2 regions of the Bacillus daqingensis genome follow, and region 1 is predicted to be linked to the other one. Evidence: riboswitches for the same ligand, from Rfam matches in the RefSeq annotation. Region 1 holds a riboswitch; the other holds the start of a gene.
The links. Region 1 has a riboswitch for lysine ahead of lysA (diaminopimelate decarboxylase). Riboswitches for the same ligand answer to the same signal wherever they lie in the genome.
Positions count from the first base shown of each region.

Region 2: it holds a riboswitch for lysine, as region 1 does, so the genes downstream of both, ACFO4L_RS10850 (Na+/H+ antiporter NhaC family protein) here and lysA (diaminopimelate decarboxylase) in region 1, are expected to answer to the same signal.

Region 1 is NZ_JBHSGK010000021.1:39,122-51,566, forward strand. Features, by position in the region: gene lysA (diaminopimelate decarboxylase) at 66-1,400, opposite strand; lysine riboswitch at 1,500-1,676, opposite strand; gene ACFO4L_RS15700 (pyrimidine-nucleoside phosphorylase) at 1,731-3,032, opposite strand; gene ACFO4L_RS15705 (purine-nucleoside phosphorylase) at 3,094-3,912, opposite strand; gene deoB (phosphopentomutase) at 3,909-5,102, opposite strand; gene xerD (site-specific tyrosine recombinase XerD) at 5,177-6,070, opposite strand; gene fur (ferric iron uptake transcriptional regulator) at 6,270-6,710, opposite strand; gene ACFO4L_RS15725 (NUDIX hydrolase) at 6,839-7,396, opposite strand; gene ACFO4L_RS15730 (aldo/keto reductase) at 7,481-8,395, shown strand; gene ACFO4L_RS15735 (TlpA disulfide reductase family protein) at 9,041-9,679, opposite strand; gene uppP (undecaprenyl-diphosphatase UppP) at 9,926-10,756, shown strand; gene ACFO4L_RS15745 (PTS sugar transporter subunit IIA) at 10,850-11,374, opposite strand; gene ACFO4L_RS15750 (SDR family NAD(P)-dependent oxidoreductase) at 11,513-12,217, opposite strand; gene ACFO4L_RS15755 (carotenoid biosynthesis protein) at 12,341-12,445, shown strand, end outside.
Region 2 is NZ_JBHSGK010000011.1:258,092-270,536, forward strand. Features, by position in the region: gene ACFO4L_RS10825 (DUF72 domain-containing protein) at 1-629, shown strand, start outside; gene ACFO4L_RS10830 (sulfite exporter TauE/SafE family protein) at 662-1,486, shown strand; gene ACFO4L_RS10835 (bifunctional metallophosphatase/5'-nucleotidase) at 1,501-2,874, shown strand; gene ACFO4L_RS10840 (thymidylate synthase) at 2,888-3,682, shown strand; gene folA (type 3 dihydrofolate reductase) at 3,679-4,182, shown strand; lysine riboswitch at 4,228-4,398, shown strand; gene ACFO4L_RS10850 (Na+/H+ antiporter NhaC family protein) at 4,473-6,047, shown strand; gene ACFO4L_RS10855 (sodium-dependent transporter) at 6,438-7,790, shown strand; gene lipA (lipoyl synthase) at 8,202-9,086, shown strand; gene ACFO4L_RS10865 (YutD family protein) at 9,134-9,445, shown strand; gene glpX (class II fructose-bisphosphatase) at 9,489-10,460, opposite strand; gene ACFO4L_RS10875 (DUF86 domain-containing protein) at 10,629-11,084, shown strand; gene ACFO4L_RS10880 (TIGR01457 family HAD-type hydrolase) at 11,081-11,854, shown strand; gene ACFO4L_RS10885 (2-hydroxyacid dehydrogenase) at 11,851-12,445, shown strand, end outside.

The sequences.
Region 1 (12,445 bases):
GCTCCCTGTCGAATAAAACAGGACCGTCAGAAAACGCATATCTGACGGCCCTCTGTTCTTCTCTGTTAACTTGTGCGGCTGCTTTCTTTCTGGAGGAGGCTGTACCTTTCTTCCAATTTAACGAGATCTTCAAGGCTTTCTCTGCGAATAACGCATTCATGTCGTCCATTTTCGACGAACACAACAGCCGGACGTAAAATCCGGTTATAATTGTTAGCCATGGAATATCCGTAGGCTCCGGTTGAAAACACGGCCAAAAGATCCCCGCTGCCTGCTTTAGGAAGGTCCAAATCCCAGATCAGCATATCGCCGCTTTCGCAGCACTTGCCAGCGATGGAAACCTGTTCTTCAATCGGATCATTAGCACGGTTTGCCAGCAGTGCGGAATATTCTGCCTGATAAAGAGCCGGACGAATGTTGTCGGTCATGCCACCATCAACAGACAGGTACGTCCGGACGTCCGGAATTTCTTTTCGTGCTCCAAGCGAATAAATAGTCGTTCCGGCTTCACCGACAAGTGCCCTGCCCGGCTCGATCCATATTTCCGGAACCGGCTTATTCATGGAAGCTGCTTCGTTTTTCACTTCTTTGACCATACGGGTAATATAATCACCGAGCGGAAGCGGCTTATCACCTTCTGCATAGCGGATTCCAAAGCCACCGCCCACGTTAAGCACCTGTGGATAAAATCCAAACTCATGATTCCACTTGCGAATCGAATGAAAGACTGCACGAACTGCTTCTTCAAATCCTTCCGCCCGGAAAATTTGAGAACCGATATGGGAATGCACGCCCTGCAGACGAAGCCACTTGTGATCCTTCAGCATGTTGACTGCCTTGTCCGCCTGACCACTGTTCAAATCGAATCCGAATTTTGAATCTTCCTGTCCGGTTGAAATATATTCATGCGTATGGGCTTCTACTCCTGGAGTAATCCGGATCAGCACGTCCATCTGCTGCTTCTTTGATTCTGTCAAGGCCATGAGCCAGCTCAATTCCGTAAAGTTATCGACGACAATGCAGCCGATTCCATGTTCAACAGCCATCTCCAGCTCCTGCGGAGTCTTATTGTTGCCGTGGAAATGAATATTTTCCATCGGAAAACCGGCTTTTGCAGCGGTATACAGTTCTCCCTCAGAACACACGTCCAAGCTCAGGTCCAGATCAGCAGCCAGCTCCAGCATGGCGATACAGCTGAAGGCTTTGGATGCGTATGCAATTTGATAGTTTACCTGTTCATTCTGAAAAGCTTGATGGAACGCAGCTGCACGCCTGCGGATATCCTCCACATCATAAACAAATAAAGGCGTTCCATATGCTTCTGTCAAAACAGCAGCATCTACTCCTCCAATTTCCAGTCTTCCTGCCTCGTTGATCCGCTGAGTTCCATATTGAACCAATTCAAATCTCTCCTTTACAAACATTATCCCGGCTGCCGCCCCTAAATAAAAGAGGAATGATGGCAGCTGCATCCATCATTCCTCTCGTCTAACAACGATCGGAAAGATAGTTCTCCACAACTTCCTGTGACAGTGCTGCACTTCTTCAGTGCAGCCCCAGAAATGCACGGCTGGACATCCGTGTTTTTCTTCGGCCGGCGGGCCTTTCTGCTGCTCGTACCACTTGTCCTTATCCCACAGCATACTGATCCCTTTACCGGCACCTCTATCTTTCTTCTATTCAGTTCTGGCTAATATAGCACAGGTTAGCAGGCTTTGCAACTCCGAGCTTCAGCGGATTACTTCATAAATTAATGTTGGCGAGGACACACGCTCCGCACGTATTTCATAGGCTTCTCTTACTAGACTGCGCGCATCTTCCTGTGATTCGGTATCAGAGTGCAGTACAGCTAGCGATTCTCCAGCTTCAACATAATCACCAATTTTTTTACGCAGCGAGATGCCGACCCCGTGTTTAATCTTACTTTCTTTCGTTTCTCTGCCGGCACCTAAGTACATCGCGGCAGTCCCAATGGAATGAGCTTCAATTGCTGTTATATACCCGGCAGTTTTTGCAGGGACGTCAATGGAATGAGAAGCGCCAGGGAGAAGATCTGTATTTTCTACCATAGACACATCGCCACCCTGGGCAGCGACAAACGTTTTCATGACTTCAAAGGCTTCTCCGTTGTCAAGATTCGCAGCGAGTTTCTCATACGCTTGCTCATAGCTGTCGAATACCCCTGCAAGCAGAGCCATATGACTTCCAATTTCAAGTGAAAGCTCACGGAGATCCTCAACGTTTTTCCCTCGAAGAACATCTACTGCTTCTCGAATCTCGTTTGCATTTCCTATTTCGTAGCCGAGCGGCTGATTCATATCACTAATCACAGCAACTGTATTTCTACCGAGATTTGTACCGATGGTCACCATTTCCTGAGCCAGTTTTTTCGACTCTTCCAACGTTTTCATAAATGCTCCGGAGCCTGTCTTCACATCCAGCACGATGCTGTCAGCGCCTGAGGCAATTTTTTTACTCATAATCGATCCGGCAATGAGAGGAATTGAATCGACTGTCGCCGTTACATCACGAAGTGCATACAACTTCTTATCGGCCGGTGCCAGGTTGCCGGTCTGGCCTGCCACGGCAAGTTTATTCTCATTTACAAGCCGGATAAAATCCTCTTTGCTTACTTCTACATTAAATCCATTGATTGACTCCAGCTTATCAATCGTACCTCCCGTGTGGCCAAGCCCTCTGCCGCTCATTTTAGCCACCGGCACCCCCACCGACGCTACAAGCGGACCGATGATAAAACTGATCTTATCTCCAACTCCTCCAGTAGAATGCTTGTCTACCTTATGGCCGTGAATCGAAGACAGGTCGATCGTTTCACCGGAATCAACCATCGCCTGAGTCAGGACGGCTGTTTCTCTGGCGCTCATTCCTTGGAAGTAAACCGCCATTAAAAGAGCTGACACTTGATAATCAGGAATGGAATCGTTCGTGTAGCCCTCAATGACGTAGGCAATTTCCTCATCGGTCAATTCCTGTCCGGAACGCTTTTTTTCAATTACATCTACCATTCGCATCTTCCAGCACACCTTCCCTGTGCGGCAACTCAATCCGAAATCAAGTGCCTCACGTTTATTTTTATCCGTTCAGCTTGTGCACAATAGCCTTAACGAGCTGTATGAAATCCTGCTTAACGGCTTCCGTCGTTTCCATTACTTCATCGTGGGTAAGCGGCTGATCAAGAATCCCCGCTGCCATATTTGAAATACAGGAAATTCCGAGAACCCGCATTCCGCAGTGGCCGGCAGTGATGACCTCTGGAACGGTAGACATACCGACCGCATCTGCACCAAGCACTCGCAGCATACGAACCTCTGCCGGTGTTTCGTAGGACGGTCCAGTCGTTCCGGCATATACGCCTCTTTTAATGTCAATTCCATGTTCTGAAGCTGCATCTGCAGCAAGACGGATCATGTCCGGGTTATAGGGCTTGGACATATCCGGAAAACGCGGCCCCTGCGCTTCTACATTTTCCCCAATGAGCGGATTGGTCCCAAACATGTTAAGATGGTCCTCAATCAGCATCAAATTGCCAGCATCAAACGATTCGTTGATGCCGCCCGCAGCATTTGTCACGATCAGCTCGGTTACCCCAGCTGCTTGCATAGCTCTCACAGGCAGCGTAACGAGCTCCATTGGATAGCCTTCATAGAAATGGAAGCGGCCCTGCATCGCGACGACATCTCTTCCCTCGAGCTTCCCTGCGACAAGCTGACCTTTATGGCCTGCAACTGTAGAAGCTGGAAAGCCGGGAATATCCTGATATGGAATAGCTACAGGATTTTCAATCTCATCTGCTAAGACACCCAGACCGGAGCCGAGGATTAAGCCAGTCTCCGGCTTCAGGCTGCCAAGCTTTTCGTTGATATAAGCTGCTGCTTCGTTGATATGATTCATGCTTTTTTTCCTCCTGTCAGTTCGTTTAAAAAGCTGGTGCCGTATTCCGGCATTGTAACCTTAAAGTTATCCGCAACAGTCGCTCCAATGTCAGCGAAAGTACTGCGTCTTCCTAAATCAACGGATCGATTAGAAGAAGGACTGTATGCTAAAAGCGGCACGATCTCCCGTGTGTGATCAGTTCCATGATGAACCGGATCGTTTCCATGATCCGCGGTGATAAGCAGGAGATCATCTTCTCGAAGTCTGCTAATGATTTCCGGCAGTCTTGCATCAAATTCCTCCAGCGCCTTTCCGTATCCGATCGGATCTCGCCGGTGGCCAAACTTTGCATCAAAATCAACAAGGTTTAAGAAGCTGAGGCCGGTAAACTCACGGTCTACTGTTTGCACAAGTTTATCCATACCGTCCATATTCGACGTTGTACGGAGCGAATCGGTCACGCCTTCATTATCGTAAATATCCGCAATTTTACCGATGGAAATAGAATCGAAGCCTCCATCTTCCAACGCGTTCATAACCGTTTCGCCAAAAGGCTTCAGTGCGTAGTCGTGACGATTGGACGTACGTTCCCACGCTCCATCTGAACCAACAAACGGCCTCGCAATGACACGACCGATCATGTAAGGATCTTCCAGCGTCATTTCCCGGACCGCTTCACAAATGCTCCAGAGCTCCTCCGGAGGAACAACTTCTTCATGAGCAGCAATCTGCAGAACGGAATCTGCAGATGTATACACAATCAAGTCTCCTGTCCGGACGTGTTCGGCTCCCAGTTCATCAAGAATATCGGTCCCCGAAGCCGGTTTGTTTCCGAGAATGCCTCTCCCGGTGTGTGCTTTAATCTGATCGATCAAAGCGCTTGGAAAACCTTCAGGAAACGTGCGAAACGGCTGATCAATGTAAAGACCCATGATTTCCCAGTGCCCGGTCATCGTATCTTTGCCGGCTGACTTCTCTATCATCGTTCCATAAGACCCAATTGTTTGTTTCGGCTGCGACACCCCTTTATATGTCTTGATAGAGCTAAGTCCAAGCTGATCCAAATGAGGCATTTGCAAGCCGTTCATTTTTTCAGCGATATGACCAAGTGTATCAGCGCCCGTGTCACCAAATGCCGCTGCATCCGGTGCTTCACCTATCCCTACAGAATCCATTACGACGAGAAAAATCCGCTTATAAGCTCTCATGTTTGTCACTCCTAACTAAATAATGAAGAAATCTTTGTTCTGTTGTCAGAAGTCAGACCTCTATTCAAAAAGCATCACGCACGAGGATGATGCTGTGTATACACTTCCCTCATGCGTACTTTTGTTACGTGTGTATAGATTTGCGTGGTCGAAATATCGGCATGTCCAAGCATTTCCTGAACAGCGCGCAAATCAGCTCCATTTTCCAATAAATGTGTAGCGAATGAGTGGCGCAGCATGTGCGGAGAAAGCTCTTTTTCAATTCCCGCTTCCTGTGCCAGTTTCTTAATAATTTTCCAAAACCCTTGTCTCGTGAGAACGTTTCCGTGATGATTTAAAAAAAGATCGTCACTCTGCTTCTTTTTCATCAATTCAGACCGTCCGTAATCCAGGTAGTTTTGCAGGGCCGTTGATGCATGGCTGCCCAGCGGAACTATTCGTTCTTTGCTCCCTTTTCCTCTGCACTGGACAAATCCCATCTGTAAATGGACATCCGATGTTTTTAACGTACAAAGCTCTGTCACCCGCATTCCTGTTGCGTACAACAATTCGAGCATGGCTTTGTTCCGCAGCTCGATCGGCTTTTTCTTTCCGGCAGGCTCATCGAGAAGCTTCTCTACTTCTGCAGCAGAAAGCACTTTTGGCAACCTGCGTTCCTGCTTCGGTGCATCAACGTCAGAGGAAGGATCCTGAGCCGACAGTTTTTCCCGCAGCATAAAGCGGTGGAAGGAGCGGACAGTAGAAAGCATCCTTGCTGTCGTAGAGGCTGCTCGTCCATTCTCAAAGAGATGCCGGAGAAAACCTGATATATGGTGACGCATGACATCGTTCCAATCCTTTAAATCAGCTGTTTGCTGGAGATATGCGGCATATGCACGCAGATCCCGTTCAGAGGCTGAAACGGAGTTGGGTGAAAGGCCTTTTTCAACCGTCAAATAGTGAATGAATGTTTCTATTTCATGGTGCACATCCTGCCACCTCCTGCTTCTTTCAGAATACCACAGGTACGTACCTTTGTGCAGTTGGCATTGAAAAAATGTCCTGAATTTTATTGACTATGCGATATATTCTTCTGAATCAATAGCTGACAACACAAAAAACCTCAGAATAGTCTGAGGCTTCCGTTCAGCGTAAGTTATAGAATGGGACTTCTTGCTGGTACAGCGACTACCTGCCGTTACACCGATGACAAATACCGTGAAACGTAAGCCGGTGATCTTTAATGTCGAACTTCCACCGCTGTTCCACGATCTTCTCCACATCACCAAGCAGATCCTCCTGAATTTCATCAACTGCTCCGCACTCCAGGCAGACTAGATGATGATGAAAGTGTGTGGCACCTTCTTTACGAAGATCATAGCGGGACACGCCGTCCCCGAAATTAATTTTGTCTACGATTTTCAATTCGGTAAGAAGTTCAAGCGTCCGGTACACTGTGGCAAGCCCAATTTCCGGATATTTTTCTTTGACCAGCATGTAAACATCTTCGGCGCTGAGGTGGTCTTCCTCATGTTCGAGCAGCACTCGAACGACAGCTTCCCGCTGCGGAGTGAGTTTATAGCTCTGGGAATGAAGTTGTTTTTTTATTCTTTCAATGCGCTGCTCCATTGACAGTCGTCCTCCATTCAGCAGCTCCTGTATGAGCGGAGCTTGCCTTCATTTCTGCTATTATTATAAGCAGTATTGAAAATGGGTGTCAAATGATAATGATTATCATAACAATATAATAATAATTATTATTTAGGTCTGCTTGATGACCGTTCTTTTTGCAGCTGCAGGTATTGAACAGCATACAGCGTTTTAGCATCATGAATGGTACCATCTTCTATAAACGCTGATGCTTCTTCTAAACTGACCTCAGCCATCTCAACAAATTCATCGTCATCTGCAGCTTTGTGTCCGGCCTTTAGATCTTCAGCAATATAAATATGTACAAGTTCATCCGCGAATCCTGGACTCGTATAGAACGAACAAAGGAATCTGCATGATCCTGCTTTTATTCCTGTTTCTTCTTCCAGCTCTCTAACTGCACAAACTTCAGGGCTTTCTCCCTCATCCAATTTCCCGGCCGGGATCTCTGCAATTACTTTACCTAATGCTTTTCTGTACTGATAAACGAGAATGAGCTTATCATTGCGGAAGCAGATGATGCCAACTGCTCCAGGATGACGGACAACCTCCCGTTTGCTTTCCTTGCCGTCCGGCAGTCTCACTGTATGATTTTCTAACTCAATTATGCGCCCTTGATAAATGCGTTCTTTATGTAAAGTTTCTTCATGCAAATGGTCCTTCATCATTATCCCTCCATGTTCTGAGCATAGAGGATTCCTTGCAAAACTGCAATTGCTCTACTAGAGTTAATTTAAAGGAGGGGTTGGATGCAGACTAGTACGATTGGCAATTCACTCATTAAAGCTTCTGTATTAGGTTTTGGATGTATGTCGCTTCCGGAAGATTATAAGGAAGCAGAACGAATTCTGCACGCCGCTGTGGACGGCGGAATTACTTATTTTGATACAGCCGATCTTTATCAATTTGGGCGCAACGAAGAAAACGTAGGCAGAGGCCTTACACCTTACAGAAACAGCGTCACAATCGCAACGAAAGGGGGAAATGACTGGAGCTCTGACCAGACAACCTGGAGCTGGAATCCGTCTAAATCTTATTTGATGGAAGCCTGTAAGCAGTCGCTGAAGCGTCTCAACACTGACAGCATTGATGTATACCAGCTTCACGGCGGTACAATCGATGACCCCTTCGATGAAACGCGGGAAGCTCTCGAATTATTAAAGCGGGACGGATTGATTCAGGCCTATGGAACCTCCTCTATACGACCGAATGTTATTAATAAATGGGCGCCTGTTACGGGTGTCGTCTCCAATATGATGCAGTACAGCATACTGGACCGCCGTCCTGAAGAACTCAGTGCCTTCCTCCAAGAGCATTCGGTTTCCATTATTGCCAGAGGTCCGCTGGCTAAGGGGCTCTTAACAGAGCGTTTCACACGTAAGCTCACAGATGAAGGGTATTTGTCCTACTCCGGCAGCGAGCTTCGTGACACACTGCATGATCTGCAAGCATATGCTTCGGACTGGGGCATGACTCTTAACAGCCTAGCTTTGCGCTACGTGCTGGCCGATCCTGCTTGTGATGTTGTTATTCCTGGAGCGAGCTCCGTTGAACAGGTTCAGGAAACGATTCTAGCAGCTGAAGCCGGTCCTCTTTCAGATCAACAGCTGAAGGACATTCGCTCGCTGACGAAAGCTGAGCACTATGAGAACCACCGAGTATAAAAAAAGCAGAAGCCATTGAACTGGCTTCTGCTTTCAGACTGTTGAAAAAGTCTTTCAACTTCCATGTTGATTCGTTTGATTGTATTTCCCCTCTGCTTACCTAGCCTGCCGTGGGCTGGCCTTCAGCTATTTCTCAGGGGCCCCTTTATGAAGGGAAAATGGCGCGGCTTCACTCGGACACAGGCTTCTCACGAGAAGCCTTCAAGACCTAGTCTGGCTCCGCTCGTACGTTGATGCCGTTGCAGATCTGAAGGGCACGGGATCTTCAGGCTGCGCGGCTTCCACGGGCACGCCGGACACATCGGGAAGGATCTATCTGTTTGGAAGCCGATCGTGCAGACCTAACCAAGTACGTGAAACAGACTGCCAGCTGCCGACATCGAAGGAGCTCGACTCCTGGAGGATCAGAACGAGGCGAAGATCCAGCGCTTCCGACGGAAGAAGGAAGCGGTTAGCTGAGCCCGTTCCCTCCGGAAAGCGAGTGTCCGCAGATACAGGCAGATGCAACGTTATTCACCTAACATGACTTCATCAACACTCTGGAAGCAGAAGCCATTGAACTGGCTTCTGCTTTTTTCATATTATGAAGGGAGGTAAATCCGTTTGGCGAATTCTGAACGATGCCCGTTATACGTGCTGCGTATGCTATGCCTCATCTTCGTATTGTTCTCTGATTGACAAGTACTGCTCTTCCAATACGTCATACGATATATAACCCGGACGGTTCATAGCCACTCTGCCGTCTGGTGTGATGATATACGTAGTCGGCATCACATATACACTGTAGAGGTCCTCTACAACGTCCTCCTCATCGATAATCACAGGGAACGGAATGCTGAAATCTTCCGCGAACTGCCTGACTGCATCTATTCCGGGTTCCGTAGCCGTTCGGTTTAGGCCAAGTACATGCACCCCATCATCTTTATAGTCTTCATAAAAAGCCGCAAAATCAGGCATTTCATCTCTGCAAGGCGGACACCAGGTCGCCCAGATGTTTAAAACGACATAATCGCCTTCCAGGTCTGCCAGGCTGAGCTGATCCTCATGGAGGGTCGGCAGAGAAAAGTCCGGTGCCTGCATGCCCGGCTCGGAGCCAACACCATCAAGCGGGTCCAGGCTGACCATTTCCTCTTCTGAAAGCGTCTCGCGTTCTATACCGCCGGCTTCCATATATGCTTCCAGCGCTTCACTGCTTTCTTCAGTGTCTTCCCCATAGTCGACAATAACGACTAAAGCCGCCCCTAAAGCTGCAGCCGCTGCTGCTAATGTAAACCACTTCCGCACGAACGATCCCTCCTCTTCTCTCAGTATAGTTTATAGGAGGGATGAACTTGAATCAATAAGGTGGCAGTTCCATGAACAATCTTTTTGTGCCTTCTCCAATACGTAACGCCACTTCCAATTTGATACCTCCGTTTGTATAAACAGGAAGAATGCAGTTTTTTCGCGAAACGCCATACTTTTCAGTCTGATTCTGGTAAACTAAATTCGTCTGTTGTTCATTTACATATTTAAGAGGAGCGTGCACGCATGTCGTTAATTGAAGCTATCATTTTTGGGATTGTTCAAGGAATTACAGAGTTTCTTCCAATCTCCAGTACAGCACATATCGTTATCACACAAATGGTATTCGGTTATTCATTTCCAGGTCTCGCATTCGAAATTTATTTGCATCTAGCCTCTGTCCTTGCCGTAATCTTTTACTTCCGCAAAGATGTGATTGAAGTAACTGCCGGCTTTCTGAACTACATCATGAAACGGTGTGCCGAGGATAAAACAATGTTCTTGTTCGGCGTTTATATTCTGGTCGCAACTGTCATCACGGGCGGGCTTGGCGTTCTCCTCTCTGATTTCTTTGGCGATGGAATGAAAACGCCTGCTATTATCGCTCTCGCCTTAACCCTCACCGGGTTTGCGCTGATTTTCATCGAGCGCTTTCATCGCTACGGCGCGCGGAAGGAAAAGGATATGACTGTCAAAGACTCCGTTATTGTAGGGCTTGGTCAAACGCTGGCGGTCTTCCCCGGTATATCCCGTTCCGGAGCTACGCTTGTGACCGGACTTTTAATAGGGCTTGATCGGGATACGGCTGTCCGCTATTCCTTTCTGCTGGCCATTCCTGTGATTTTAGGATCTACCGTTCTGGGTGTCAGAGATATCTCTGCAGATATGATCAGCTACATTGGCGGTCTTAACCTGGTTGTCTCGTTTGCCGTAACGTTTATCTTCTCTCTTCTCGGTATTATCTGGCTGATCGATTTCCTGAAGAAGAGTAAGTTGATTTATTTTGCGATTTATTGTTTTGTTGTTGCAGCTCTCGTATTCTTCCTGATTGATCCAAACACCGTTATGGATGTATAAGTGTGTTTCACTGTGGACGAAACAAGGTGCTTGCTAGAATTCACAAATAATGCCGGCGATCAGGAATCTGATCGCCGGCATTTGCTACCTCACTTATTTGCTGTGAATGGTTAGAATCGTTGTTTCGCCTGCAATGACGTTTTCGCCCTCTACTTTATCCATCGAGGCCACTGCGTCACCATTCGTAATGATTACTGGAGTAATTGTGCTCTCAGCTTTCTCATTGACGAGGTCAAGATCGAATTCGATCAGCGTATCTCCCGCCTTTACTTTATCTCCTTCGCCTACATAAGCTTTAAAGCCTTCTCCCTGCATATTGACCGTTTCAATACCGATGTGCAGTAAAATTTCGACTCCATTAACCGTTTTGATTCCTACCGCATGCTTCGTTGGGAACAGCTGCATAATTTCACCCGTTACCGGTGCAACAATTTTACCTGTTGATGGTTTTACAGCGACGCCGTCTCCCATCATTTTTTCTGCGAAAGTTGGATCCGGCACTTCGGATAACGCCACAACTTCTCCATCGGCTGGACTGACGAGAACATCTTTCCCGTCTGCTTCCGGCATCTGCACCTCTTCTTTTTTCTTATCTAGACCAAACAGTTTCTTAAACATGTAGTCAGACTCCTTTCGCGTTTCAATTGTATATACAACTACAAAATACGGTTTACAGTATACGTCGAACACGACGCTGATGCAAGCACGGGCTCATGTTACTTTCGTTCCCCGATTAGGGGTGAGCGAAACCAATTGTCAGTCATAGCGCATTTTGCGCGTCATGCCGCCGTCCACCTTAATTTCTTCACCGTTGATAAAGTTATTTTCGGGTTTCGACAAGTACCAGCATAATGAAGCGATGTCTTCTGGACGGCCGATTCGCCCTGACCAGTGCATCCGGTGGTAATAGTCATCATGTGTTGCCCCTTCGGTGTCGATCCATCCGGGACTGATGGCATTTACCGTAATGCCTTCAGACGCCAGGCTGGCAGCAAGTGCATGCGTAAGAGCCGTGACCCCGCCTTTTGAAGCAGCGTATGCTTCACTGTCCGGCTCTGACATCGTCGCCCTGGTAGATGATATATTTATAATCGCACCACCGTTCATTCTCGCTGATCCATACTGACTCATCAGCATGACCCCAGTGAGATTTGATGCAATCACTTCATTCCAGACTGAGAGCGGGAGCGTTTCAAACGGATGAAAGGTGGAAATTCCCGCGTTATTAATAATGACATGAAACGTTTCTGGAAGCTCTTCCCTGCTGAACAAGGATTTTATCTCATTCTCTTCTCCAACGTTGCATACAAAAGGCGTTGCCCTGCCTTCGATCTCTTCAGCCCGCTTCATTACGTCGGCTGATTTATCGATCATAAGCACATGAGCACCTTTTGCCGCAAAAAATGATGCACAGCTTAACCCGATTCCAGATGCTGCTCCGGTAATAAGTACATTTTTCATATTATCATCCTCCATCCTGGTTAGTATGTCCTCTCTGGTAAAACTTGTGCGGCTCCGGTATACTTTCTGCAGATAAAGGGAATAGCATCAACGGAAACCCGTTACTTAGAAAGGACGTGTCGTATGCCTCATCGTTATGATAATTACTTATTTCGTTTTTTTGTAGTCTGGTACGCAATCGGCGTTATTTTGCTCTCTTTCCATTTAGTTCCCCCTTGGCTCGAGTGG
Region 2 (12,445 bases), on a different contig from region 1:
GCAGAAGCCCATTTGATTCACGGGAGGAAATGCTGGAGGCCTTTCGGCTTGCCTTCACGCCGATGCTGGAAGCTGGAAAGCTGTCCTACGTCCTGTGCCAATTCCCGCCCTGGTTTGACTGCACACAAAAGCATGTGCAATACATAAAGTGGCTCCGGGAAGAGCTGCGTCGTTTTCCGGCAGCGCTCGAATTCCGTCATTCCTCGTGGTATACAGAGGCATACAAAGAAAAAACGCTCGATTACATGAAGCAGGACGACTGGATTCACAGCGTCTGCGATGAGCCTCAGATCGGTGAACGATCCATTCCATGGGTCGGAGAAGCCACACACAAGGAGCATACGCTTGTGAGGCTTCACGGCCGGAATAAAGCGGCCTGGCAAAAGCCGGCCTCGGGGCAGAAGTGGCGCGAAGTCCGCTATTTGTACGATTATAACGAAGAAGAGCTCCACGACATACTCGAAAAAGTGGAGAAGCTTACGAACCAATCACGCGCGGTGACAGTCGTGTTTAACAACAATTCAGGAGGTCACGCAGCCGGCAATGCAAAGCGGCTGCAGGAAATGGCTGGTCTGCCGGTAAAGGGGCCGGCTCCGAAGCAGCTTGGATTATTTGATAACGAAGACTGACCTCCGCTGCTTTTCAGAGGAGTACATGACGAATGGAATGGATTGCCCTTGCCTTCCTCGGCCTTGCAGCTGCGATTGTCGGCAGCGTTATGGGACTTGGAGGAGGAATAATTATCGTCCCGGCACTTATGGTGCTCGGAGGCTATACAGAGCTGTTAAGCGGCATTACGCCGCAGACAGCGGTCGGAACATCGCTGCTGGTGATGATTTTTACCGGTCTCTCGTCGACGCTTGCTTATATGAAGCAGAAAGTCGTTGATTTAAAAAGCGGGCTGCTCTTCTTTGCAGGGAGCGGTCCTGGAGCCCTGTTCGGCGTCTGGCTGAACAGCGGCATTGATGTCGCAAGTTTTTTAATCGCATTCGGCGTCTTTATTATTATCGTATCGTTTATCCTGCTGATCCGGCACCGAATTAAGCCGATTCCCCTTCGGCCGGGCGGAATCAAACGGACTTTCCGCGAGCCGGACGGCACGATCCGTGAATATGGCTATGAAGCGTGGCTTGGCATTTCAATTGCCTTTTTTGTCGGCATGTTTTCCGGCTTGTTCGGCATCGGCGGCGGCTCGCTTATGGTGCCTGCTATGATCATTCTCTTTGCCTTTCCGCCGCATTTTGCAGTAGCAACGTCCATGTTTCTCGTCTTTCTCTCTGCGCTTGTAAGCTCTGCATCCCACGTCGCACTTGGGAATGTGGACTGGGTATACGCAGCAGCTCTCATTCCGGGAGCTTGGTTCGGCGGGAAGATAGGGGCATGGATCAATCGCCGGCTGAAAAGTGATACACTCGTGCTCGCGCTGCGAATTGTGCTGCTCTTGATCGGCATCAGGCTTATCTATGAAGGAATAACCGGATTATAAAAGGAGGTCCCGGCGTGGCAACAGTAACGATTCTGCATACAAATGATCTTCACAGCGAGCTGGACCAGTGGCCTGCTGCTGCTGCCCTGCTGAAGGTGAAACGGAAAGCAGCAGAAGAGCGAGGTGAGCATGTCCTCCTTTATGATATAGGCGATCACTGCGACCGGGTGCACCCGTTAACAGAAGGCCTGATGGGTCGTGGAAACACGGAGCTGTTAAACGAGATGCGCTATGACGCAGTGACCATCGGTAATAACGAAGGCATCACACTGCCGAAAGCGGCACTTGAATCTCTCTATGAACGAGCAGAGTTTGATGTACTCGTAGCCAACCTGTACCATCCGGATGGTAATCGTCCATCCTGGTGCAAGCCGTGGGAGCTTTACATACTCCCGGATGGCTACCGGCTTGCGGTCGTTGGATTAACCATTCCGTTTTATCAGTTTTATGAGGAGCTCGGATGGAAAGTGGAAGACCCACTGCAGGAGATGGGCGAGCTTCTCCCTGAGATGAGCCGGCATGCTGACGGCATCATCTGTTTATCCCACCTCGGACTTCGGCTTGACCGCGAACTAGCAGAGGCGTTTCCAGCTATCTCGGTGATACTCGGAGCCCATACGCATCATGTTCTGGAGAATGGCGAGCTGCATCATCAAACGTGGATTCACCAGTGCGGACGTTCCGCTTCCCATATTGGCGAAATTACGATCGAAACAGAAAGCGGCAGTCCGGCGCGTGTCAAGCATATTCACACTCATGAAGTAAAGGGCATCCGGGGGGATGGCGAAACCGGGCGTCATCTGGAGCGGCTGGAAGCAGAAGCACTGCCTCAGCTTTATCATCCGGTCGCTGAACTGCCTGAAGCGCTGCACGTTTCCTGGTATGAACCGTCCTCGCTTACCGCACTTGCCGCAGAGGGCCTTCGTGAGTGGTGCAGCGCAGATGCAGCTATGTTCAATGCCGGACTGCTGTTAAACAGCCTGCCTGCAGGCCAGGTCACGCGGCATCATCTCCATCAAATCTGTCCTCATCCAATCAACCCTGCTGTCGTAAAAATCGAGGGAACCGATTTAAAGAAAATCATCCGTCTTTCCAATGAAGAAACGATGATTCACTACCGTCTGCGAGGCTACGGCTTTCGCGGAAAAGTGCTTGGAATGACATCTTTTTATGGCAGGGAGGGCCTCATAAATGGAGATGCCGAGCGGCTGATTGAAGACCGCCGTATCTACAGCCTGGCTGTTCCGGATCTATTTACGTTCAGCCATTTATATCCGCTGATGAATGATCTCCATTCAAAACAGTACTTTATGCCGGAATTTTTGCGGGATGTACTTGCCTGGAAGCTGGAAAAGACGTACGGCAAGGCATCGCCGGTGACGAAATAAAAGGAGGATTCTCATGAAAACCTATCTCGATCTGTGCAGACACGTTTTAGAGAACGGAACTGCTAAAGAAGACCGGACCGGTACAGGAACGATCAGCACATTCGGCTATCAGATGCGCATGAATTTAGAAGAAGGCTTTCCACTTGTGACGACAAAGAAAATGGCCGTAAAGGCGATGATCTATGAGCTGCTCTGGTTCATTAAAGGTGATACAAACGTGAAGTACCTGCAGGAGAACGGCGTACGAATTTGGAACGAGTGGGCTGGTGACGATGGGGACCTTGGTCCCGTCTACGGCCGGCAGTGGAGAAGCTGGCCGGCGCCGGATGGCAGACAAATCGATCAACTGCGGAACGTGATTGACACGATTAAGTCGAATCCGGATTCACGTCGAATGGTCGTGAACGCTTGGAACGTAGGAGAGCTTGATGAAATGGCGCTTGCACCATGCCACTGCCTGTTTCAATTTTATGTGGCAGACGGCAGACTTTCCTGCCAGCTGTATCAGCGGTCGGCGGATGTGTTTCTGGGGGTGCCGTTTAACATCGGTTCCTACTCGCTCCTGACAATGATGATCGCTCAGGAATGCGGCTTGAAGCCAGGGGATTTTGTGCATACGTTTGGCGATGTGCACATTTATAATAATCATGTAGAGCAGGTAAAAGAGCAGCTTTCGCGCGATCCGCGCCCGCTGCCAATCATGAAGCTCAACCCGGATGTAAAGCGAATCGAAGATTTTACGTTCGAGGACTTTGAGCTGTCCGGATATGATCCGCACCCTGCGATTAAAGGGAAGGTGTCGGTATGATTTCGATGATTGCGGCCATGGATCGGGACAGGGTCATCGGTAAGGACGGGGGCATGCCGTGGAAGCTGCCGGGCGATCTAGCTTTTTTCAAGCAGACGACGCTGCATAAAACGGTCGTGATGGGGCGTAAGACGTTTGAATCAATCGGCAGACCTCTCCCGAAACGGCGTAACCTCGTGCTGACGCGCAACGCTTCTTTTTCGCATGAAGGAATCGAAACGATCAGCGATATGAATGACATATTGGCACTCGCAGCGGAAGACGAAGAAATCGTCATTATGGGGGGAGCAGAGCTGTACGAAATGTTTCTTCCTTATGCCGCACGTATGTATTTGACACGCATCGATGCTTCGTTTGAAGGCGATACGTTCTTTCCTCCATTCGACGAAAAGGAATGGGCCGTTACAGCGGAGATGAACGGTCAAATGGATGAGAAAAATCAGCATCCTCACACTTTTCAGACTTTGGAGAGAGTGGTTGAAGACGGTCAGAATCTGTGATATGATTCCACAGTCATAATGAATAAATGGTAGATACCTCACGTCATGTGAGGTGGAGGAGCAGCTGCGATCAGTACCGAATCCGAGTCCGGCAGGGCAGGGACGATTCGGGAAAGGCAATGCTGCCGAAGCGAATGGACAGCCGGTTCATTCAGCTGGGGCTTTATTGAACAGATAAAGCACTGTCACAGGGAACTGTGGAGAGCTGCCTGACGGAGGAATCAACTGTGATACAACGAGCAGGGGCTTCCCCTGCTCTTTTTGTATGGATAAAAGGGAGGATGACGAACGTGGAACATGGAATTTTATCACTGCTGCCGCCGGTGCTCGCACTCGTACTTGTACTGATTACAAAGCGTGTGCTGCTGTCACTCGGAGCAGGGATTATTGTCGGTGCGCTGATGGTGCATCAGACAGAGGATATGTTTGTAAATGCGGCCATTGCCGATATAGCAGGAACCGTCACGTCGATTTTCTGGACAGCTGACGGGGTGAATACGTGGGAATTTTATATTATTCTGTTTCTCTTTCTGCTGGGGATGATCGCAGCTCTTATCACGATCACCGGAGGTGGCCGTGCATTTGGGGAGTGGGCGCTTGCGCGTGTGAAAACCCGGGCAGGAGCACAGTTCACTGCTGGCTTCCTTGGCATCATCATCTTTATTGATGATTATTTCAACAGCTTAACGGTCGGGAACGTCAGCAGACCGTTGACGGACAGGCATCGTATTTCCCGGGCGAAGCTTGCTTACGTCGTCGATTCGACAGCAGCGCCGATGTGCGTTATATCACCGGTTTCCAGCTGGGGTGCGTACATCATCACGATTATCGGGGGGATTCTGGCCACTCATGGCGTAGCCCAGTATGGATCGCTGCAGGCATTTCTGATGATTGCACCGATGAATTTCTATGCGGTATTTGCGATCATTGCCGTATTTGCCGTCGCCTACTGGAAGCTGGATATTGGACCGATGCGTAAACATGAACACCGGGCAATCGAAACAGGTGAACTGGTAGACCGTTCCCGCGGGGCTATACCTGGCGAAAACGAAGAGACTGTTCCGCAAACGGATGGGAAGGTTGCCGATCTAGTTATCCCCATTTTAATTCTTATCGGAGCAACCGTTCTGTTTATGGTCATCACCGGCATTCAAGGAACGGAAGGGGAAGCCAGCATCCTGGCTGTGTTTGAAAACACAGACGTCGCTGCTGCACTGCTGTACGGCGGGTTAATCAGCTTTGCATCTGCGCTCATCCTCGCTTTCGTCCGCCGTATCCGTGTTTCTCAGATCGGACTCGGACTCTGGAGCGGCGTGAAGTCGATGCTTCCGGCTGTATATATTCTCGTGTTTGCATGGACGATTATTGAAGTCATTGATGCGCTCGGAACAGGGGAGTACCTGGCATCACAGGTGGATACCTTTATTCCAGCGGCGCTGCTTCCAGTTCTGCTGTTTGTACTTGCAGGATTTATGGCATTCAGCACAGGAACTTCCTGGGGCACATTCGCCATCATGCTGCCGATTGCCGGAGATATCGCTGCGGCTGTTGATATTACGCTCATGCTGCCAGTGTTGGCGGCTGTTCTGGCCGGATCCATTTTTGGAGATCACTGCTCACCGATTTCGGATACGACCATTCTGTCCTCAGCAGGTGCAGGGAGTCATCACATCGATCACGTGCTCACGCAGCTGCCGTATGCGCTTCTAATCGGTGTCACGGCATCCGCCTCATTCCTCGTGCTCGGCCTTACGGGCAGCACGCTGCTTGGGCTCGCTGCCGGAGCCGGGATGCTGGTGCTGCTGCTGTTCGGCATTCGTATCTACACGAAGCGGTTAGATGATCGTTCTGCCGCAATATCATAAAACCGAAACCCTGAACGAGTGTTTTTCCGTGTTCCTGCGGAAAGACACTCGTTTTTTTCATGAAGGTTGGCTCGTTACGATACAGTCCTCGTATAACGGTGTTTATACGCGCTTGTATACATTATGAGAAAAAAATAATTAATTTTCCATGAGGATACTGCAAAACGTGTAGAAACCCGTCGAAAACGTTGATATACCAACGATAATTTCAATTTTCTACATAAAAGAAATATTCAGAAAAGTCTTTGACAATTTTCCATTATATAATTATAATGAAATAGCAAAGAAGCCTTTTTTGATTAATTATGGAAATCGATAAGGAGGGAAGTATCAGGGGGAGATCATACGAATAGCGTACCATGGTTCGATAAATAGAGAGGGAGGGATTTCATCGTGGTTACCAATCAACGAGAACAATTTGCAACGAAACTTGGCTTTATCCTTGCGGCAGTTGGGTCCGCCGTCGGACTCGGAAATATCTGGCGCTTTTCCTATGTTGCCGGCGAAAGCGGGGGTGCCGCTTTTCTGCTCATTTATGTGCTGTGTATCTTCCTGATCGGGCTGCCGGTCCTGCTTGCGGAATTTTCCGTCGGACGCCGCGGACAGTCTGATGTAGTCGGATCCTACAACAATATTGCACCAGGGAAACCTTGGGTCATCGGTGGTATTCTAGGGGTGCTGACGTCCTTTTTAATCTTGTCCTTTTACGGCGTTATTGCCGGCTGGGTTGTTTACTATTTCTTCGCCTATCTGACTGGACAGGCAACTGGAGTAGGGGAAGGCAACTACGCTGACTTCTTCGTGACCTTTATCGGCGGAGCTGCAGCACCGGTTGTCTGGCAGGTCATCTTCATGGCCCTTGTACTCGGAATTGTCTTCTTCGGCGTTAAGAAGGGGATTGAGCTATCGAATAAAATCTTCATGCCGCTCCTTGCCATCATCCTTATTTTCTTAGCTGTTTACAGTCTGACCCTTGACGGCGCAGGCGAAGGTCTTGCCTTCCTGTTCACACCGGACTGGTCCGCGTTTGCAGAGCCTGGGGTATGGTCCTCTGCTGTTGGACAAGCATTCTTTACGCTCTCACTCGGTATGGGTGCAATGATCACCTACAGCAGCTATCTGTCTCGTGAAGCGAATTTGACGACGGCAGCGGGTAGTGTTGTGACGCTTGATACACTGTTTGCGATCGTCGCAGGTATCGTGATTTTCCCTGCGGTATTCACGTTTGCAAACGTAGAGCCGGACGCAGGCCCTGGTCTGATCTTTATCGTACTTCCGGAAGTATTCAACCAGATGGGCGGAGCAGGTACGATCTTTGCGATTTTCTTCTTCTTCCTGGTCGCAATCGCTGCACTGTCTTCTGCGATTTCCCTGCTGGAAGTAAGCGTATCGTATGTGATGCGCCAACTGAACTGGAACCGTCGTAAAGCAACGCTTCTTGCAGGTATTGCGGTTACCGTATTCGGTATCCCGTCAGCACTCAGCCAGGGCGGACCGCTCACGTTCGAATTCTTCGGACTGCCATTCCTTGATCTGATCGATACGATCACGGACCAGTATACGCTTCCTCTAGCTGGAATGATCGTAGCGCTGTTCGTCGGATGGGGCTGGAACCAGGTTGATGCACTGAAGGAAACTGGTCTGACGAACTCGCCATTCGGCGTTCTCTGGCTCTGGATGCTTCGAATCGTTGCCCCAATCGGAATCGCCTGGATCTTGTTCCAAAATATTTTCGGAGCCTAAAAAAAGCCTGGACTAAATCAGCATATTTCAAAAGAGCGGCCCTTCTTCAGGGGCTGCTCTTTTCAGGCTGTTGACAAAGTCTATCAGCTATCCTGATTATTCGTCTGGTTGTATTCCTCTTTGCTTACCTAGCCTGCCTAGGGCTTCTCTTCGGTTCTTTCTCAGGGTGACCGCTGTAAACGCTCTTAAAAGAGAAGCAGTTCCAGCAGCTTTGTACGTTTAAAGAGGTTTCAGGTGGGAAAGGCTTATTTTGACCAAGAACGTTATCTTCTATGAACGGATGGATCAGCTGCCGGAGGATGGTGCAGGAAAAAGGAACGAGTTCTCAAATAAATCACACTCCTCGCCTTGGAGAAGAATGCATTATTATGGTAAAGTAATAATGAATCTAATGAAGGGGCGTGAGCTTCTATGGCCAAGCAGGAGGAGTATCTGCGTAAGCCCGAGTGGTTGAAGATAAAGCTGAATACGAACGAGTCGTATAAAGGATTAAAGAAATTAATGAGAGAGAAGCGCCTGCATACAGTGTGTGAAGAGGCGAAGTGTCCGAACATTCACGAATGCTGGGCAGAGCGTAAAACCGCAACGTTTATGATTTTAGGGGATGTGTGCACGAGAGCATGCCGCTTCTGTGCAGTAAAAACAGGCCTGCCGAATGAGCTTGACTGGGATGAGCCGCAGCGAGTAGCAGAGTCTGTTCAGGTCATGGGACTCAAGCACGTCGTCATTACAGCTGTAGCGCGCGACGATCTTCGTGACGGCGGGGCAGCAGTGTTTGCGGAAACCGTGCGGCAGGTGCGTGCGATGAACCCGAATACGAGCATTGAAGTGCTTCCTTCTGATATGGGCGGTAAAGAAGAGAACGTCAAAACGCTGATTGATGCGAAGCCGGAAATTTTCAATCACAACATTGAAACGGTCCGCAGTCTGACGCCGCGCGTGCGTGCTCGAGCTACGTATGACCGAACGCTCGGTGTGTTAAAGAAAGCAAAGGAGCTCAATCCGGCGATTCCAACGAAATCCAGTCTTATGATTGGTCTCGGTGAAACGAAAGAAGAAATTATCGAAGTGATGGACGATCTGCGCGCAGCAGATGTGGATATTATGACGATCGGCCAATATTTGCAGCCGACAAAGTCTCACTTAAAAATCAAAAAATACTGGACTCCGGAAGAATTTGCAGAACTGAAAGAAATCGCACTTTCCAAAGGATTCAAGCACTGTGAAGCAGGACCTCTCGTTCGCTCTTCCTACCATGCAGATGAGCAGGTAAATGCAGCACAGGCTAATGCTTAATCACTGGTGCCCAGGCAGCAGAAAGGCAGGTGAAGCCGTTGATTACCATGTCAGGCAATACGTATGAAATCGTAGAAGACGTACGGGACGGTTGGGATGAAGAAGCTTTTAAAAACCGCTACAGCGATATTTTAAACAAATACGATTATATCGTAGGGGACTGGGGCTACGAGCAGCTTCGACTAAAAGGTTTCTTTGAGGAACAGCATCGTAAATCGTCACCTGATACGAAAATCAGCTTTTTACAGGAGTACATTTATGAATACTGTAATTTCGGCTGCGCCTACTTTGTGCTGAAAAAAACGAGCGCTAAGCAGCAGGAAAGCCGGGAGAATAAGCAGGAAGCAGAGCAAGCATAAAACAAGCACGTCCGGATCAGCTGATCCGGACGTGCTTGTTCGTTTATTCCGTTTCCTGAAGGTGAGGCTTACGGTTAAGACGGTGATGGGCTTTAATAAAGCGCACCGTCCCCGTCTTTGCCCGCATAACGATCGTATCGGTTTCAACGAGATCCTGTCCCAGAAAGCGTACTCCTTCCAGCAGTTCCCCGCTTGATACACCTGTTGCGGCAAAGATGGCGTCTTCTCCCTTTACGAGGTCGTCCAGTCCCAGCAGGCAGCGGGGATCCGCAAGACCCATGCTCACGCAGCGTTCAAATTCGTCGTCATTGTGCGGAACAAGCCGTGCCTGCATGTCTCCGCCTAACGCTTTGATCGCCGCAGCAGAAATCACGCCCTCCGGTGCGCCGCCGGTTCCAACAAATAAATCGATACCTGTCCTAGGCATAACGGTGGCGATCGAGGCTCCCACATCGCCGTCTCCAAACAGCTTTACCCGAGCTCCTTTTTCCTGTACGCGCCGGACAAGGTCGGCATGGCGTTCCCGCTCCTGAATAATTACGGTGACGTCACGAACCCGTTTATCGTTCATTTTCGCAACGATGTCAATCGTCTTCTCAATCGGATCGTCCAATCTGACCAGGCCTGCTGCTTCCGGACCGACGACGAGTTTTTCCATATACATATCCGGTGCATGAAGCAGCGTACCGCGGTCTCCGACAGCAATCACGGCCATAGCGTTCGGATGTCCTTTTGCCACGATATTCGTCCCCTCAAGCGGATCGACGGCAATGTCAACCTCAGGCCCGTTTCCGGTGCCGAGCTTTTCGCCAATATACAGCATCGGTGCTTCGTCCAGTTCGCCTTCCCCAATCACAACGGTTCCATTCATGTTGACGGAATCAAACATATCTCTCATCGCTGTCGTTGCTGCGTCATCTGCTTCGTTTTTCAGTCCTCTTCCCATCCATTGAGCCGATGCAAGTGCCGCTGCTTCAGTAACTCGTACGACTTCCAGTGCCAGTTCCCTGTCCATTCTCATTCCTCCAAATCATTCATGAAAACATGTATAATAGAATCGTTATGTAAATCCTTATTTATAGTATCAAACAATACATACAATTAAAACGATAATCAGCCAATAAATGATGAATATTTCGATTTAGCGCTTTCAATGTGACATACTAATTAGGAGGTCAACGTTATGTATTTTGTCGATCGCAAGCTAATAGAAGAACGGCTTCAGTACATGGAAGAACTAACCGATTACCTTTACAGCGACTCGAGAGCGGACACCATCGAAGGGAAGCTTGCATTTGAGCGGGCGGCTCATATGATAGTGGAAACGATGATGGATGTGGGCAATCAAATGATTGACGGCTTTATTATGCGCGATCCGGGCAGCTTCGAAGACATTGTGGCGATCCTGCTGGATGAGAAAGTGGTGAATCAAGAAGAAGCAGACAGCATCGAAAAGCTGCTGCCGCTCCGGAAGCAGCTGCTGCAGGAATATACAAGAACAAATCTGGACGAGCTGACGAAAAAGGCAGATGCCGGTAAACGGGCGGTTGAATCGTTTCCCGGTCGTGTCCGGACGTATTTGACGAACGAGCTGGGTCCGGTTTCCGCCTTCCTGCCTGAGGAAGAGGATCGCTCATGAGGCAGTTTGACGGATACCTGCTCGACCTCGACGGGACCATGTATCGGGGCACAGAGCGTATTGATGCAGGAAAACAACTGGTAGACAGACTTGTTAACGCCGGGATTCCTTATTTGTTTGTCACAAACAATTCCTCCAAAACACCGGAACAAATTGCAGAAAAGCTGCAGGAAATGGAGATTCAGGCAAAAGCTTCCCAGGTAATGACATCAGCAGAAGCATGTGCTTCTTATTTAAAGCGAAAACACGGAGCTCTGAACGTCTATGCGATCGGAGAACACGGTCTGCTCTCCGCACTAGATGCTGCAGGACACAGCAGGGTATCGGAACGCGCCGATGCTGTCGTTATGGGAATCGATCGACAGATAACCTATGAAAAGTTGGCTGCAGCCTGTTTAGAGGTTCGAGGCGGAGCGATGTTTGTTTCAACAAACGCAGATAAAGCTGTGCCGACAGAGCGCGGGATGCTTCCGGGTAACGGGTCACTGACCTCTGTCGTTCACGTGTCGACAGGTGTGGAGCCGACGTTTATCGGGAAACCGGAAGCGATTATTATGGAAGAGGCTATGAAGCGTCTCGGTACGCCTCCTGCCGCGACAGTCATGGTCGGGGATAACTACGAGACGGATATCATGGCGGGGATACGTGCCGGGATTGCGACACTGCTCGTATTTTCGGGTTTCACCCGTCCTGAAGATCGGGCATGGCAGAAGCAGCGGCCTGATTTTACCGTAACAACGCTTGATGAATGGAGTGTGGAAACGAAATGACAAAGCCGTATGTGTACGTGACGAGAAAGCTGCCGGATGAACACCTGCAGGAGCTTCGAAAGCATGCCAGGGTGGAATGCTGGGAAAAAGCTGACGAACCGGTGCCACGCGATGTTCTGCTGGAGAAAGCCGCTTCAGCAGACGCATTGCTGACGATGCTGAGTGACCGTGTGGATAAAGAGCTGCTGGAGAACGCGCCCCGCTTAAAAGCAGCAGCTAATCTTGCGGTCGGGTTTGATAATATTGACGTTGAGGCATGCAGCAAACGAGGGGTTGCTGTCTGCAATACCCCGGATGTCTTAACGGAAGCGACAGCCGATCTGGGCTTTGCGCTGCTGATGGCTTCGGCGCGCAGGGTGACAGAAGCAGAGCGCTACATCAAAGACGATAAATGGACTCAGTGGGGCCCGTATATGTTTGCAGGAGCGGATGTATACGGAGCGACGCTCGGTATTATTGGAATGGGGCGTATCGGGGAAGCCGTCGCAGCCAGAGCATCAGGCTTTCGCATGAAGGTAGGCTACCACACACGCTCACGTAAACAACAGGCGGAGCAGGAGCTCGGCGTCGTGTACCGGGAGAAAGAGGACC